3 regions of the Blautia sp. LMAG:36 genome follow, and region 3 is predicted to be linked to each of the others. Evidence: predicted binding sites of a transcription regulator. Region 3 holds the regulator's gene; each other region holds the start of a gene.
What was found. The regulator Rex, encoded in region 3, represses fermentation and respiration genes when NADH is low (regulators of the CRP and FNR family bind a similar motif). The targets are predictions, from matches to a motif close to ATTGTTAANTANTTAACAAT.
Positions count from the first base shown of each region.

Region 1 (5,749 bases), on a different contig from region 3:
GGAGAGCTGTTTACCGGTAACAATCTGGTAATGGCTTTTGGTGCGTATGACAAGAGCGTATCATGGAAAGATGTTGGAAAGGTCTGGGGAATCAGTTACATCGGCAATTTTGTGGGCTGCCTGATCCTGGCACTGATCTTTGTAGGTGCCGGAGCGTCCGGTACAGCAGATTATTTTGCCGGATTTATAAACGGAAAACTGAGTATTCCGGCAGGTCAGATGTTTTTCCGTGCGGTACTTTGTAATTTCTTCGTCTGTCTTGCTGTTCTCTGCGGCATTAAGCTGAAGAGTGAGTCAGGCAAGTTCCTGATGATCGTGATCTGTATTTCAGGTTTTGTTGTCAGCGGATTTGAGCATTGTATCGCAAATATGGGTATTTTTACAGTTGCATTCTGTATGGTGCCAGGATTGTCTGTCGGCGCTATGCTTAAAAGCATGGTGATCGTAACACTGGGAAATATAGTTGGCGGAGTTGTGCTTCTGGCATGGCCGCTTAGAAAGATGAGTGCAGATAAATAGTATGGCAAAGGCTTTATACATAGCGGAGAAGCCCAGCGTGGCACAGGAATTTGCGAAGGCTTTGAAGATCAACGGTCAGAGAAAAGACGGATATCTGGAATCTGATGATTCTGTGGTAACCTGGTGTGTAGGACACCTGGTTACCATGAGCTATCCCGAAAAATATGATATCAAGTTTAAAAGGTGGAGTTTTGATACCCTGCCTTTTTTGCCGCGCGAATTTAAATATGAAGTGATCCCCGGGGTCAAAAAGCAGTTCGAGATCGTAAAAGGACTGCTGAACCGGCCGGATGTGGATACCATTTATGTGTGTACCGACTCCGGACGTGAGGGTGAATATATCTACCGTCTGGTAGCCCAGATGGCAGGAGTAAAGGGGAAAGTCCAGAAACGTGTGTGGATCGATTCCCAGACAGAGGAAGAGATCTTAAGAGGAATCCGTGAAGCGAAGGATATCTCGGAGTATGATAATCTGGCAGCATCTGCGTATCTCCGCGCAAAGGAAGATTATCTTATGGGAATCAATTTTTCCAGAGTTCTGACCTTGCGCTACGGAAGCAGTGTCACCAATTATCTCCATTCCAAATATCAGGCCATTGCAGTTGGGCGTGTGATGACCTGTGTTCTTGGCATGGTGGTGCGGAGAGAACGGGAGATCCGTGTCTTTGTGAAGACACCGTTTTACCGTGTCCTTGGCAGCATTGGACTTGCAGGCGAAAATTTTGACGGTGAATGGAGAGCTGTGGAAGGCAGCCGGTATTTCCAGTCCCCGTATCTTTATAAAGAAAACGGCTTCAGGAAAAAAGAGCATGCACAGATGCTGATCGATCAGCTGATGGTGAACCAGCCCCTTTCCTGTATTGTGGAAAAGGTGGAACGAAAAAAAGAAAACAAAAATCCGCCGCTTCTTTTTAACTTGGCGGAGCTTCAGAATGTGTGCTCAAAGCTGTTTAAGATCAGTCCGGACGAGACACTCCGGATCGTACAGGAGCTTTATGAGAAGAAGCTGGTGACTTATCCGAGAACGGATGCCAGAGTTCTTTCCACGGCAGTGGCCAAGGAGATATACAAGAATATATCCGGTCTTCGAAATTATCAGCAGGCCGGTGCTGCGGCGGCAGAGGTTTTGGGGATGGAATCCTGGAAAAGCATTGCAAAGACCAGATATGTGAATGACAAGCAGATCACAGACCATTACGCGATCATTCCTACCGGTCAGGGACTGAACGCGCTGGGAAATGTGTCTCTTACCGCACAGCGTGTGTACGAGACCATTGTACGGAGATTTTTATGTATTTTTTATCCGCCGGCCGTTTATCAGAAGGTGAGTCTTGTGACGAAGCTGGACGGAGAGGCATTCTTTTCATCCTTTAAGGTTCTCAAAGAAGAAGGCTATCTGAAGATTGCCACGAATTCTTTTTCGCGGAAAAGGGCTTCAGACAGTGAGAAAAACGGAAATGGAGAGGAAGACGAGGCTTCCTGTGATACTGTGCTCCTGGAGGCGTTGCAGAAGCTGAAAAAGGGTGATATACTTCCTGTGAACGGTTTGAGTATCAAGGAGGGTGAGACTTCACCGCCCAAACGATACAATTCCGGTTCCATGATCCTTGCCATGGAAAATGCAGGACAGCTGATCGAGGATGAGGAGCTTCGAGCCCAGATCAAGGGAAGCGGGATCGGCACCAGTGCTACCCGTGCCGAGATCCTGAAGAAGCTTTTTAACATCAAATATCTGGCACTGAACAAAAAGACCCAGGTGATCACTCCAACGCTTCTTGGGGAAATGATCTTTGATGTGGTAAATTGTTCTATCCGGCAGCTTCTGAACCCGGAGCTTACGGCAAGCTGGGAAAAGGGGCTCACCTATGTGGCAGAGGGCAGCATCACGGAACAGGAATATATGGACAAGCTGGAGCATTTTGTGCGGGTACGTACCCGGCAGGTGGAGGCAAGCAATTATCAGTATAACCTGCGGCAGTTTTTTGATGCGGCCGCTGTAAACTACAGGAAGCCGGAGCGGGCTTCCGGACAGGGAGGAAAGAGATCATCATGATGAAAGATTTTACTATCAGCAATATGCTGGATCTGAATGAGACCATTGCAGCAGAGCTTTTTGAGGGAAAAACCTATCCGTGGGAGGTTCTTCCGGAGATCGGAGATTTCATTATTAAGCTGGGAAAAACACTGGATCCTTCTGAATATGAGGAGAAGGGCGAAAATGTATGGATCGCAAGATCCGCTACAGTTGCGCCGACTGCAAGTATCACCGGACCGGCTATCATTGGCAGAGACGCCGAGGTGCGCCACTGTGCATTTATCCGCGGCAAGGCTATCGTTGGTGAGGGCGCAGTTGTGGGAAATTCCACAGAGCTTAAGAATGCAGTGCTGTTTAACAAGGTTCAGGTTCCTCATTATAATTATGTTGGAGATGCTGTGCTGGGATATAAGTCCCACATGGGTGCCGGATCGATCTGTTCCAACGTAAAATCAGACAAGAAGCTGGTTGTCGTAAAAGACGGGGATGAAAAGATCGAAACCGGTCTTAAGAAATTCGGAGCGATGCTCGGAGATCATGTTGAAGTCGGATGCGGTTCTGTGCTGAATCCCGGTACTGTGATCGGACGGAATTCTAATATCTACCCGCTGTCACCGGTACGTGGATGTGTTCCTGCAGATTCCATTTATAAAAATGCAAAAGAGATCGTAAAGAAAAAATAAGAAACAGATTCTTCTGGACACGCATTTAGGCTGCACTTTTGAGAGAGTGCAGCTTTTTTTTGATGGGGTGCTGGATGCAACAGTATTGGTCGTGGAAGGATGAACCGACCGGGAGCGGGCGGGATTAAGATAAAAACAAAAGCTGTCGAAGTATGACCAGTCCTATAATATGGACTGGGTAAAACCAGTAAAAGAAATATTTTGCTGATTTTCCGCGGATGAAGCCTCTTTTTCCATTGTACAGGTTAATGGACAGAAAGGCAAAGGAGGCTCTCCATTCATAGTAAAGCCAGCAGCTTCCGAGGATTGCCTGGCCTGGCTTATCGTCTCGCATATAGTACATGATCAGCAGGAAGATATACCCCCGCCATCCATAGTCTGCTTTCAGAAAAATGGAAACAACAAGCAGTCCCAGGATGCAGAGAAGCTGCATCGAAGGTCTGGTCTGGAAATATTCGATGGCACAAAAGGCCAGATATCCGAGGAAAAGCGTAAAAAACACATTTTGTCTTTCGTAACGCAGCGTATTTGTAAACATCAGATTCCACGGAATTTCTGAGAGCAGCGCAAAAAGAAGGAGATTTCTTCCATAGAGGAACCGGCTCCGCGTATGCCGGAAGCCTTCCAGCAGGAGAAAACAGAAGATGGGAAAAGCAGCTCTTCCGATATCGCGGAAAATAAGATATACAGTATATTCTCTGCCGAAAAGTGTAAACAGGATTTTCTGTGCGGGCTGATACATACTGAGCAGCACAGCTCCGATATGATCGACCAGCATGGTGATGACCGCGATCATCTTCAGAGCGCTTCCGCTGAGAATGCGGTATTTTTCTGGAAAAACAGAATCCACAGATGCATTCATGAAAAATATACCTCCAAGGTTAAACTTGCTAATATATTATCACATACATACAGTAGTTGCCAGAAATATTTGACAGTTAGGCATGCAATACTGCCGGAATAACTACCAATATTATGCGTTTTATGGCAAAATTTTATCAAATATGACTGGACGAAACAAAGGTTTTGTGAGAAAATAGCCGTAGGGTGTTATCGAACTTTTTTTCTCAATAACATCGGTCAATCTATACTTGAAAGGAGTTTTAAAATGATTTATTCACGCGAAGTAGAAGAAATGTGTCCAGTGGCACAGGGCGTACATCATGGTGCCGCTCCGATCCCGGAAGAAGCAAAATGGGTTCAGGCAAAAGAAGTAAAGGATATCTCCGGATTTACACACGGTGTTGGCTGGTGTGCTCCGCAGCAGGGTGCTTGTAAGCTTTCCCTTAACGTTAAAGAGGGAATCATCCAGGAGGCACTTGTCGAGACAATCGGATGTTCAGGAATGACTCACTCTGCAGCTATGGCTTCTGAGATCCTTCCAGGACTTACCGTTATGGAGGCACTGAACACAGACCTTGTATGTGATGCAATCAATACAGCTATGAGAGAGCTTTTCCTTCAGATCGTTTACGGACGTTCCCAGTCTGCATTCTCCGAGGACGGACTTGCAGTAGGCGCTGGTCTTGAGGACCTTGGAAAAGGACTTCGTTCTCAGGTTGGTACAATGTATGGAACTCTGAAAAAAGGACCTCGTTACCTTGAGATGGCTGAGGGTTATGTTACAGGTATCGCTCTTGATGAGAACGATGAGATCATCGGATATCAGTTCGTAAGCCTTGGAAAAATGACTGACTTCATTAAGAAAGGTGATGACCCGAACACAGCATGGGAGAAAGCAAAAGGTCAGTACGGCCGTGTTGCAGATGCTGTTAAGATCATCGACCCAAGAAAAGAGTAATTACACTTCGTAAGGTAAAAATATCAGGAGGTTACAGGAAATGGCTTTATTTGAATCATATGAGAGACGAATTGACAAGATCAATTCTGTTTTAAACAGCTATGGAATCGCTTCTATCGAAGAAGCTGAGAAAATCACTAAAGACGCAGGACTGAACGTTTACGATCAGATCAAAGGCATTCAGCCGATCTGCTTCGAGAACGCTTGTTGGGCTTACACAGTAGGTGCAGCTATCGCGATCAAAAAAGGCTGCAGAAGAGCCGCTGACGCAGCAGCAGCTATCGGAGAAGGCCTTCAGGCTTTCTGTATCCCGGGATCCGTTGCAGACACACGTAAAGTAGGTCTTGGACATGGAAACCTTGGAAAGATGCTTCTTGAGGAAGAGACAGACTGCTTCTGCTTCCTTGCAGGACATGAGTCTTTCGCAGCAGCTGAGGGTGCGATCGGTATCGCAGAGAAAGCAAACAAGGTTCGTAAAAAACCTCTTCGTGTTATCCTGAACGGTCTTGGAAAAGATGCTGCTCAGATCATCTCCCGTATCAACGGCTTTACATATGTAGAGACAGAGTATGATCCATATAAGAACGAGGTTAAGGAAGTATTCCGTAAATCCTATTCTGAGGGACTTCGTGCAAAGGTTAACTGCTACGGCGCTAACAGCGTTCCGGAAGGTGTTGCGATCATGTGGAAAGAGGGCGTTGACGTTTCCAT
Region 1 covers NZ_NALB01000008.1:11,818-17,566, reverse strand. Annotated here, with positions in the region: gene CCC17_RS12270 (formate/nitrite transporter family protein) at 1-519, shown strand, start outside; gene CCC17_RS12265 (DNA topoisomerase) at 521-2,572, shown strand; gene CCC17_RS12260 (transferase) at 2,569-3,237, shown strand; gene CCC17_RS12255 (TraX family protein) at 3,362-4,099, opposite strand; gene CCC17_RS12250 (iron-sulfur cluster assembly scaffold protein) at 4,346-5,038, shown strand; gene CCC17_RS12245 (GGGtGRT protein) at 5,079-5,749, shown strand, end outside.
Region 1: the regulator Rex is predicted to act here: its motif matches at 4,124-4,143, upstream of CCC17_RS12250 (iron-sulfur cluster assembly scaffold protein).

Region 2 (5,749 bases), on a different contig from region 3:
CCTTTACGCCATAGCTGTGAGCCTCCCGGATCATGCTTTTTACGATATCCTCACCTGTGAAGGCTTCTACATCAATAAGATCTACATAGCCGCTTTTTGCCACAGCCATGTTGAGTGCTTTGTAAGCTTCGTTGGAGATGGCTTTTTCTCCGCCTTCCTTTGCAGTACGGAAGGTGAAGAGGATCGGAGTGTCCTTTAAAACGGTCTGGAGATCTTTTGCCACATCTAGAACCTTGTCTGTGTCAAAAACGTCCTCAAACCAGTCAACACGCCATTCCACAACGTCTACGGGGATCCTTGCGAAGGTCCCTGCCTCAAGGAGGATATCATCCTTTGTCTGTCCCACGATCGGGACACAGATCTTCGGTCTTCCCTCGCCGAGTGTAATATTTCTTACCTGAACTGTTTTCATAATGGTCCTTTCTGATACGACAGGAACAGATAGCAGTTTAGTCGTCGTATCTGATGTTAAGAATCTCTTTCATATGCTCGATCGGCATCGGTTCGCCGGTCCACAGTTCAAATGCAGCGGAGCCCTGGAAAAGCATCATGCCAAGGCCGTTCATTGTCTTGCAGCCAACTTCCTTTGCCATAGAACGCATAGCAGTTTCAAGAGGGGAGTAAGGCACGTCAACAACGATAAGCTCCGGGCGGAAGTAAGACTTGTCCGGAACAACGGACTGACCTTCCAGTGGTTTCATTCCAACACCTGTCGCATTTACGAAAATATAACTGTCAGCCATTTCTTTTTTCAGCTGGTCAAGATCTGCCAGATCATAGAGAACAGCATGGCTTGAAGTTCTGGTGTTGATCTTTTCTACCGTAGATACTGCACGGTCCCAGAATTCATCTTTGCGGTTGAAGATCACGATCTCGCCTACACCGTCAAGTGCTGCCTGAATCTCGATAGCAGTTGCGGCACCACCTGCACCTACGATGGTCATTTTCTTTCCGATGGCGTCGATGTTATTGTCTTTCAGTGCTGCCATAAATCCGATACCGTCTGTGATATGGCCTGTAAGATGACCATGATCATTAACGATGGTGTTTACAGCGCCGCACATTTCTGCTGCCGGTGAAAGCTCATCAAGGTACTGGCCTACCAGAGTTTTGTTCGGCATGGAAACGTTGGAACCTCTCATTTTCAGAGTACGGATGGCTTTTACAGCATCCTCGATCTCGTCTGCGCCAACCTCAAATGCAAGGTATGCATAATCATAGCCAAGCTTTGCGAAAGCCTCGTTCTGCATGGCGGGAGAGCTGGAGTGGCGGATCGGATATGCCATAAGGCCGATCAGTTCGGTATGTCCTGTGATTCTTTCTGACATGGTAATAACTCCTCTCATTGGTAAAATCTGGATGAAGATTTGTCTTTTTAAACCTCCCGCCACATAGGCCTGAAGAAGCTGCGGACATTCTCCGGACGGCTGCGGGGGAGGAAGACGTGGAAAATCTATGTTACGGATCAACGAGTGAACTGTAACAGATCTATATACACTTTCCGGTAGAAGGATTGAAATGTTCCCGGAAAGGGTATAGCGGAAAAATATTAAAGGTATCCCTTCTGCTCAAGAACGGTAAGGATGTTACGTCCTTCCTGGGTACCGTCAATGATTCGTCTTGCTCTCTGGCTGTCGCCGATGTTCATGATCTCAACATCCTCAGAAGAAAATTCCTCTGTGAGACTCTGGTAAAGCTGTCCCTGAGCTCTCATTCCGAGACATACGAAGCCGTACTCAAATGGAAGCTCATAAGGCTCACCGTCGCCCCTGACAAGGAAGGAAGAATCCTTAACCTCAAGGAGAGCAGTTTTTGTAAGCTGATGTACATTGTGTTTTTTCATCATGGTCTTTGTGTCATTTTTGCTTACCGGGTCAAGATCACGTCCGATCTGATCCATCATCTCAACGATAGAGATGTCTGCGTTTCTGTCAGCAAAGAATTCCACAACATCAAGACCTACAGCACCGCCGCCTACAACAACAACCTTTTTGCCTTCCAGATCCTTCGGAAAATCATTAATGTGGCTGATCATACCAAGAATAGAATAAATATTATGGTTCTCGTTGTCAATACGATCCTTCAGTCCTGCGATCGGAGGCAGAAGCGGAGCGGAGCCGGTGGAGCTTACGATGATATTCGGATGGAACTTGCGGATGTTTTCCGGTGTTCCTTCTGTGTTTTTGAAGATGTAAAGATTATCAAGCTGTTCAGCACGATGCATGAGATAGTGAGGGAAATCAGCAAGACGGTTCTTTGCAGGGATCTTTGAGATCAGAGATGCAAGTCCGCCAAGCTCATTGCCTTTTTCCAGAAGGAAGGTATTGCATCCAACCTCTGCGGCTGTACAGGCAGCTTCCAGTCCGGCAGTGCCGCCGCCGATAACGACCACGTTGCAGTTTTTATTTACATGTTTTTTCTTATATACATCGCCCTCAAGAACAGATGGGTTTACAGTACAGCGGATCGGACGGTTTACACCGATACGGTTTCCGGCACAGCCAACGTTACAGGAGATACATTTGCGGAGGTCACACTCATGACCTGTGGCAACCTTGTTTACCCATGCAGGGTCTGCAATCAGACCACGGCCCATACCGATCAGGTCTGCATCACCGTCAGCCAGGATACGCTCAGCAACCTTCGGGTCACGGACATTACCCATGGAGATACATGGCTTGTTGAATTTTTCTCTTACGGCCTTTGCCATGTAGGAACGCCATCCGTCCGGGAGATAATTTGCATCGATCTGGTACTGGATGGAACCGTTAAGTCCGCAGGAGACATCAAAGATATCAACCTCTTCCTGAAGATAATCCAGGTATTCCAGAGTATCCTCCAGTGTATTTCCGCCCTCCATCAGCTCATCCGCACTGAGACGGAGCATGATCGGGAAGAAAGGTCCTACCTGTTTTCTTACCTCATCGATGACCATACGGCAGAAACGGGTACGGTTCTCAACAGATCCGCCGAATTCATCGGTACGTTTGTTTGTGATCGGGGAGAGGAACTGACTAATCAGATAGGAGTGTCCTGCATGGATCTCTACCGCGTCAAAGCCAGCTGTCTGTGCACGTTTTGCAGACTCACCGTATTTTTTTACGATGTGAAGAATCTCGTCTTTGGAAAGAGGACGCGGGATCTCGCCGCCTTCTTTGGATGGAACGTCAGATGCGGAAACCGGCTGCATGTTGATCCTGGAAGAAACAGCGGAAGCTCCGGCATGGTTGATCTGGATCGCGATCTTTGTTCCGTATCTATGAATATTTTCACAGAATTTGAAAAGACGTGGCAGATAGTTGTCATGGTCGATGCGCAGCTGTGTGGTTCCGTTGGAGCCCTGCGGGGAATCGATGCTTGCGTTCTCTACGATGATGAGACCTGTGCCACCCTTTGCACGCTGCTCATAATAATTGATATGAAGAAAACTCATTTCGCCGTTCTGTTCACCGTAGTTGGTGCCCATCGGCATCATAACAATACGGTTCTTGATAGTCATATTTTTAACGGTTAATGGGGAAAAAATATGCGGATAATCATTCTTCATCTGAAAAAAACCTCCCTGGTTATTTTAAATAGAATCGTTTGTTTGTGTTAATTATATAACAGAATAATCTATAAAACTAATTCATAATACGAGCGATATAATAAAAATAATCTATAGATTTTTGTATATCATCTTTCAGGCTGCAGGTACTTGCATGTTTATAATGTGAAAAAAACAGATGTAGAACGGTAACGTTAACTGGAAAATGGTATCGGATCCAGGGGTTTACATATATGATTTTAACGTGTTATCATAACAAATAAAAAAGATACAGAAAACGGAGAAACGGGCAGGCTGAAACGGATCAAATGTAAGACTGTATTTCCGCGTTCTGTAAAAAGACAGGAGATAGATAAAATGGAATTCTGGGATATTTACGATGCAGATAAGAAACCGACAGGACGAACTATGAAGCGCAATGACTGGTGTTTAAAGGATGGAGAGTATCATCTGACAGTTTTGGGCGTGGTAGCAAGACCGGACAAGACCTTTCTTATTACTAAACGTGTGATGACAAAGGCCTGGGCTCCGGGCTGGTGGGAGGTTTCCGGCGGTGCAGCCCAGGCAGGAGAGGCTTCCCGTGATGCAGTACTCCGTGAGGTGAAAGAGGAGACCGGACTGGACGCCAGTGAGGCAGAGGGCGGATACCTTTTTACATATAAAAGAGAGAACCCGGGGGAAGGAGATAATTACTTTGTGGATGTGTATCGTTTTGTCATGGATGTGGAGGATAAGGATCTGAAGCTTCAGACAGAAGAGACAGACGGATATATGTTTGCAACCCTGGAGCAGATCCGGGCGTTTGCCGCAGAGGGAAAATTCCTGCATTATGACAGTATTAAGAAGGCGTTTGAGTTTTAAGCAGATTTTTGAATGATTTTTATCCTGATGTGGAAATAGATGTTGTTTTCTGTGGATTTATATTTCGATTAACGTTGTTTTTTGCCTTATTTTCGAAGAATTGTATTGACATTAAGAGGCTCAGATAGTAAAATTTAACGTAGGGAAATTATAAGCCGGATGAACAGAGTCCGGCTTATCGAATATTACGTACGTCGAGAACATCTGACGCATCAAATTATGTTTTGCACAGCTGAACTTGATGCAGTAATTTCTGAGAGTGCTATAGATCAATCGGGAAGAATATAGCAGTAATTAAAAAAATGCTGTAATACGAAATTTTTGAAAGCGAGGAATCATCAATGGCGGATGAACATAGAGATCAGATCAGAATCGTACAGGAAACCGTAGCCGGTAAGGAGATCACATTTGCCCATATCATGGGTGGTCCGGCACCTATCATATATCAGAAGCTTGGACTGAATCCGCAGGTGGACTATGGATCATCTGCAATTGGTATCATGAACATGACACCTTCCGAGTCTGCTGTGATCGCATCCGATATTGCTGTGAAGAGCGGTAATGTGTATCTTGGATTTGCAGACCGTTTTACAGGAACACTGATCATAACAGGAGAGATTTCCGATGTGCAGACTGCAATGGAGGAGATCGTGGATTATTTCCGTGATACTCTGGGATATGTAGTATGCAATATCACCAAGAGATAAGGAAGTGTACCATGGAAGAACGGATAACAAAGGAAGAACTGCTGGAGAGGCTGTTTCATGATGATTATGAGAACCTTAAGGGAAGAAGACTTCGGCTGACCCGGGTGAGAGTACCTGGAAAGGAGCTTTCCTTTGCACATGTTTTTACACCAAATGACAGATCGATATATGAGAATCTTGCGTTACATATCGGTGTTCATGAAGGTGAAGATCACAGAGGAGATGCCATCGGCATGGTCCGTGTCACACCCTGGGAGGCAATCGTGGTTGCGGCAGATGTTGCAGTGAAGGCAGCTCATGTGGAAGTAGGATTTATGGATCGTTTCTGCGGGACGCTGATCCTGACAGGCGGTTTTACGGAAGTGATGACAGCCGTGGAGGAAGTGGTACGATTTTTCCATGAGACATTGAAATTCGATGTCTGTAAGATCCACAGAAGCTGAGGCAGGACGGGATAAAAAATGAAAAAAATTTTTCTGATGGGTCGAAGTGAAGCTGGCAAAACATCCCTGACACAGGCGCTTAAAGGGGAAGAGCTTCATTATCATAAGACTCAGTATACCAATACAAATGAAGATACTATTGATTCACCGGGAGAATATGCGGAATCCAAGCATTTCAGCGTAGGACTGGC
Region 2 covers NZ_NALB01000003.1:484,582-490,330, forward strand. Annotated here, with positions in the region: gene aroD (type I 3-dehydroquinate dehydratase) at 1-412, opposite strand, end outside; gene CCC17_RS02480 (shikimate dehydrogenase) at 450-1,328, opposite strand; gene CCC17_RS02485 (oxidoreductase) at 1,550-3,547, opposite strand; gene CCC17_RS02490 (NUDIX hydrolase) at 3,905-4,408, shown strand; gene CCC17_RS02495 (BMC domain-containing protein) at 4,750-5,115, shown strand; gene CCC17_RS02500 (BMC domain-containing protein) at 5,127-5,558, shown strand; gene CCC17_RS02505 (EutP/PduV family microcompartment system protein) at 5,577-5,749, shown strand, end outside.
Region 2: the regulator Rex is predicted to act here: its motif matches at 3,591-3,610, upstream of CCC17_RS02485 (oxidoreductase).

Region 3 (5,749 bases):
CCAGTGTCTCCACACTGATAAATTCCTCTCCATCTCTTCCCATCAGGGTGACCTCGTCCCCGGCCTTCACCTCCGGGATATCTGTGACATCAACCATAAACTGATCCATGCAGACCCGTCCGAGGATCGGAGCTTTTTTGCCCCGGATCAGGACCCAGCCCTTATTGGAAAGCTGTCTCGGATAGCCATCTGCATAACCTACGGGGATCGTTGCCATTCTGGTAAAGCGTTCTGTAACAAACGTTCCTCCATAGCTTACCGCTGTTCCACGTTCCACATTTTTCACATAGGATACATGACTTTTCAGCTCCATTGCAGGTGTCAGCTTCACAATATCACGTTCTACCTCCTCTGACGGATAAATACCGTAAATGGTGATGCCGGCACGAACGACATTGAGATTTGCTTCCGGAACACGGATGATACCTGCACTGTTGGAGCAGTGACGTACCGGAATATGAACGCCTCTTTTTTCCAGAAGCTCTGCAAAACGGAGATAACGGTCCAGCTGCACCAGTGCAGGAGAACGGTCGGTCTCATCCGCCCTGGCAAAATGGGTAAACATTCCCTCGATCACCAGATTCGGGATTTTTGAGATTTTTTCGATCTTTACTGCATTTTCCGGAATATCCGCATATCCGATCCTTGTCATTCCCGTATCCAGAGCCAGATGAATATGTACATTTTTTCCAATGCGTGCACCTGCTTTTGCATATTCTGCCGCTGTATTAAGATCCGATATGGTGATCCGAATATCATTGGCTGCAAGCTCCTCATAATATTCCTCAAATACAAGGCCAAGGATCAGGACAGGCTTGGTGATCCCTGCATGCCGAAGCTCCAGTGCCTCCTCTGCAGTAGCTGTTGCAAATCCCCAGATATAGTCATAGTCCTGGATCAGACGGGCAATAGCTCTGGCACCATGGCCATAACCGTCTGCCTTGATCACAGCGATGATCTTTGTCCCTTCTTTGACATTTTTATGCATTTCCTCAAAATTGTGGGCAATGGCATCCAGTGATACCAGTGCTTTTACTCTCTCGTATTTTTTCATAATCCCGACTCCTCTTCACCTATAGCTAATGCCTTGGGCAGATATTCTATGATATCTCCTGCCAGCATACTGCGCTTTCCTTTTTCAGCGGCTGCAAGATCACCGCAAAGTCCGTGAAGATAAACACCTAACGCGGCCTTTAAAACCATGGGAGGCTGTTCCTCCGTTTTCAGATACATACATAACACTGCTGCCAGAATCCCGGAAAGCACATCTCCGCTTCCTGCAGTTGCCATTCCGGAATTACCGGAAAGATTCAGATACATCTGTCCTTTCTCATCTGCGATCACCGTACATGCATCCTTCAATACGCACACAGAGCCTGTTTCCGCAGCACATTTCAGTGCAGTATCTGCGATCTCATGCTGGATCTCCTGGATCGTTCTGCCACTGAGCCGGCTCATTTCTCCGATATGCGGTGTCAGGACTACATGCTCTCCCAGATACTGATACCACTGTGGATGTGCAGCCAGAAGGTTCAGGCCGTCCGCATCCAGGATCAGCGGCTTTTTCTCCCGGGCAGCCGCCGTGAGAAACCACTGTTCTCTCTCACGGCTGGCCACTGATGTTCCAAGTCCCGGTCCGATCACGATCACATCACACCAGGATAGAAGCTGTTCATTGGATTCCTGATCAAAGCGGCTGCAGACCATAGCCTCTGGAAGGAGTATCTGCAGTGGGATCCTGTTGGCTTCCACAGTCTGGATCTTTACCATTCCCGCACCGGCACGAAGTGCTGCACTGGCGCTTAAATAAGCGGCTCCGCACATTCCCTCACTTCCGGTCACAAAGAGCACTTTTCCGAAGGTACCCTTGTTTCCGCCGGGATCACGTTCCGGAAACAGCTTCAGATCTTTATTTTCCAGACAGGCGGCAGATGCAGTCACAGCTTCCTGCTCATAGATCCCGATATCGGCGGTAACGATCCTTCCTGCATACAGTCTTCCCGGATAAAAGCAAAGACCTCTTTTCCGGTAGGCAAATGTGACAGTCAGATCGGCGCTGAAGGCAATTCCCATTTCCAGGCCAGTATCTCCGTTCACTCCTGACGGGATGTCAACTGCGATCTTTTTGGCCCTCGCACTGTTCATCTCATGGATGATATCAGCATAATGCCCCTCGATCGGACGCGTCAGGCCTACCCCAAACACGGCATCTACTATAGTAGTATATTCACTCCACTGCGGGTTATTCACCTCCGGGACACGATAACCGGAAGCGATCTTATACTGAAGAGCTGTCTCTCTGGTCATTTTATCTTTGTTTCCGACCATATAAAACTCTACCCGGATTCCCTTCAGATGGAACAATCTGGCAACTGCGATACCGTCACCGCCATTGTTTCCGCTTCCGCAGACTACCAGGATCCTTTCGTCCTTCTGGAGATACTTTTCTGTTTCCTCTACCACCTTCAGTGCCGCCCGCTCCATCAGAACCTCGGAGGGAACTCCGATCTCACGGATCGTTGTGGAGTCCAGATCCTTCATTTCTTTGCAGGTAACAAGCTTCTTCATTCTGTCTTCTGCCTCCCCTCTGTCATAGAGAAAGCTGCCGTTTCCGGCAGCTTAACAATTCTTACTTATCCACATGTTCCTGCCTGTATTTGCTGAGATTATAAGACAGTGTCATCAGACTCTCGGAAAGATGAACGTTCTCTACGATCACATCATCCGGTGTCTCAAGATCAAGATGTGCAAAATTCCAGATTGCCTTGATCCCGTTCTCCACCAGAATATCTGCCATTTCCTTGGCTTTATTCTTGGGAAGTGTCAGGATCGCGATCTCCACGTTATTCTCTCTCAGGAAAAACGGAAGCTCACTGAGCATCTGGATCTCAAGTCCACGGACTGCGATGCCCTCAAGCACAGGATTTACGTCAAAGATACCAACCAGCCTGAACCCGCGCTTCTCAAAATCCACATAATTGGCAAGTGCCTGTCCCAGATTACCGGCACCCAGGATGATCATCGGATGAACGGTATCCAGTCCCAGGATCTTACCGATCTCTGTATAAAGATAGTGTACATTATAGCCATACCCCTGCTGCCCAAAACCGCCGAAATTATTAAGATCCTGACGGATCTGAGAAGCTGTGGTATGCATCTTCTTACTTAACTCATTGGAAGAAATACGTTCTACATTATCTTCCATCAGCTCTCCTAAGTAGCGGTAATAGCGTGGCAGACGCTTAATCACCGCTTTCGAGATTTGTTTTGTCTCCACGATAGTTTTCCTCCTTACCTTACACTAGGTTAATTATAACGAATTGACATTTTCCTGTCAATTAAAGTTGTCTATTCTGTACAAATTTCTTTATAATTTTTCTAATAATTGATTTTTTCTTTGAAATCCCGGCAGTTTCCGTTATAATAGGTGGAGGATTTTTCCCTGTTCAGGCATAAACAGGGGTGATTCTTTATACAGGAGGACAGTTTTTATGATTTTATCATGTCAGAATATATGCAAGGCCTTTGGCGAAAAAGTAATTTTAAATGATGCATCCTTTCACATTGAAGACCGTGAAAAGGCTGCTCTGATCGGATGCAACGGTGCAGGAAAGACCACACTGCTGCGGATCATCATGCAGGAGCTTTCTGCTGATTCCGGTACCGTGGTGCTTGCCCGGGATAAAAATATCGGCTATCTTGCCCAGTACCAGGATATCCACGGACATCATACCATCTACGAGGAGCTTCTTACCACCAAGCAGCACATCATCGATATGGAACGCCGTATCCGCAATATGGAACAGGAAATGAACACGGTGACCGGTGATGAGCTGAACCGTCTGATGGAAACCTATACCCGCCTGACCCATCAGTTTGAGCTGGAGAACGGATACGCTTACAAAAGTGAGCTGACCGGTGTCTTAAAGGGTCTCGGCTTCACGGAGGAAGATTATGACAAGCAGATCGAAACTCTTTCCGGCGGTCAGAAAACCCGCGTGGCGCTGGGCAAGATGCTTCTTTCCAAGCCGGATATCCTGCTTCTGGATGAGCCAACCAATCACCTGGATATGGAAAGCATCTCCTGGCTGGAAACTTATCTTCTGAATTATCCGGGAGCTGTTTTTATCGTCTCCCATGACCGTTATTTTCTGGATAAGGTAGTCACCAAGGTCATTGAGATCGAAGCCGGACAGACCCGCGTATACAGCGGCAACTACTCTGCCTATGCTCTCAAGAAGGCTCAGCTTCGCGACGCACAGTACAAGGCATACTTAAATCAGCAGCGGGATATCAAGCATCAGGAAGCCGTTATCGCCAAGCTGAAATCCTTTAACCGTGAAAAATCCATCAAGCGTGCGGAAAGCCGTGAAAAAATGCTGGACCGTGTACAGAGGATCGAAAAGCCTCTTGAGCTCCAGGACCGGATGCGTATCTCGCTGGAACCACGGGTGTTAAGCGGAAACGATGTGCTCCACGTGGAAGCGCTTTCCAAGGCCTTTCCGGGACAGACCCTGTTCTCCGATATCTCCTTTGATATCAAACGCGGCGAGCGTGTGGCACTGATCGGAAACAACGGAACCGGAAAGACCACCATGCTAAAGATCATCAACGGTCTTATTGAGGCAGATGCCGGCAAATTTTCCCTTGGTTCCAAGGTTCAGATCGGTTATTACGATCAGGAACATCATGTTCTGCATATGGACAAGACGATTTTCCAGGAGATCTCCGATACTTATCCGACTCTCACAGAGACCGAGATCCGAAATATGCTTGCCGCATTTCTCTTTACCGGAGATGATGTTTTCAAGGAGATCTCCGCACTTTCCGGTGGAGAAAGAGGCCGTGTTTCCCTTGCAAAGCTGATGCTTTCCGAAGCCAACTTCCTGATCCTTGACGAGCCTACCAACCATCTGGATATTGCCTCCAAGGAGATCCTGGAGGAAGCACTGGTCAGCTACACCGGTACAGTCCTTTATGTATCCCATGACCGTTACTTTATCAATCAGACTGCGACCAGGATCATGGAGCTGACAAACCAGGCAGTGGTAAATTACATCGGTGATTATGATTACTATCTGGAAAAGAAGGAGGAGCTGACCAGTACCTATGCACCGGGAAGCACTTCTCCGGAGGCACCTGCCGAAGAAAAAGCGGTTTCCGAGAACAAGCTTTCCTGGCAGCAGATGAAGGAAGAACAGGCAAAGAAACGAAAACGGGAAGCCGAGCTGAAAAAAGTCGAAGCCCGTATCGAAGAGCTGGAAACAAGAGACAGCGAGATCGACGAGACTATGGTCCTTCCGGATGTCTGCACCAATGTAGCGGAATGTACAAAGCTGAGCCGCGAAAAAGCAGCCATCGCTGAAGAACTGGAAGAGCTTTATGAAAAATGGGAAGAGCTGGCCTGACGGTCAGCTCTTTTTTATCCCCTTATGTTTTTATGGAAGCAGCATGCCGAGATGCTGTTCAAAGCATACACCATCGTTACGGTCTGTTCCTTCCTCCACCGCATCCCGGATCGATGCCGAGATAAAGTCCACGGCCAGCTCTGCACAGGTTTTCATGGAATATCTTTTTACCAGCCCTGCACTGAGCACGGATGCAAAAAGATCTCCTGTCCCGGAATAGCTTCCGCCGGATTTCTCTGCAAATACCCAGGAGCTGTTTCCGTTTTCCAGGACAAGATTCCCCATTTTCAGAGGCTGCCCCTCCTCCCTGTGATCCACTCCAGTGATCACAACGGCAGGAA
Region 3 covers NZ_NALB01000010.1:175,288-181,036, reverse strand. Annotated here, with positions in the region: gene alr (alanine racemase) at 1-1,054, opposite strand, end outside; gene CCC17_RS13290 (NAD(P)H-hydrate dehydratase) at 1,051-2,568, opposite strand; gene CCC17_RS13285 (redox-sensing transcriptional repressor Rex) at 2,630-3,277, opposite strand; gene CCC17_RS13280 (ABC-F family ATP-binding cassette domain-containing protein) at 3,492-5,408, shown strand; gene CCC17_RS13275 (pyridoxamine kinase) at 5,439-5,749, opposite strand, start outside.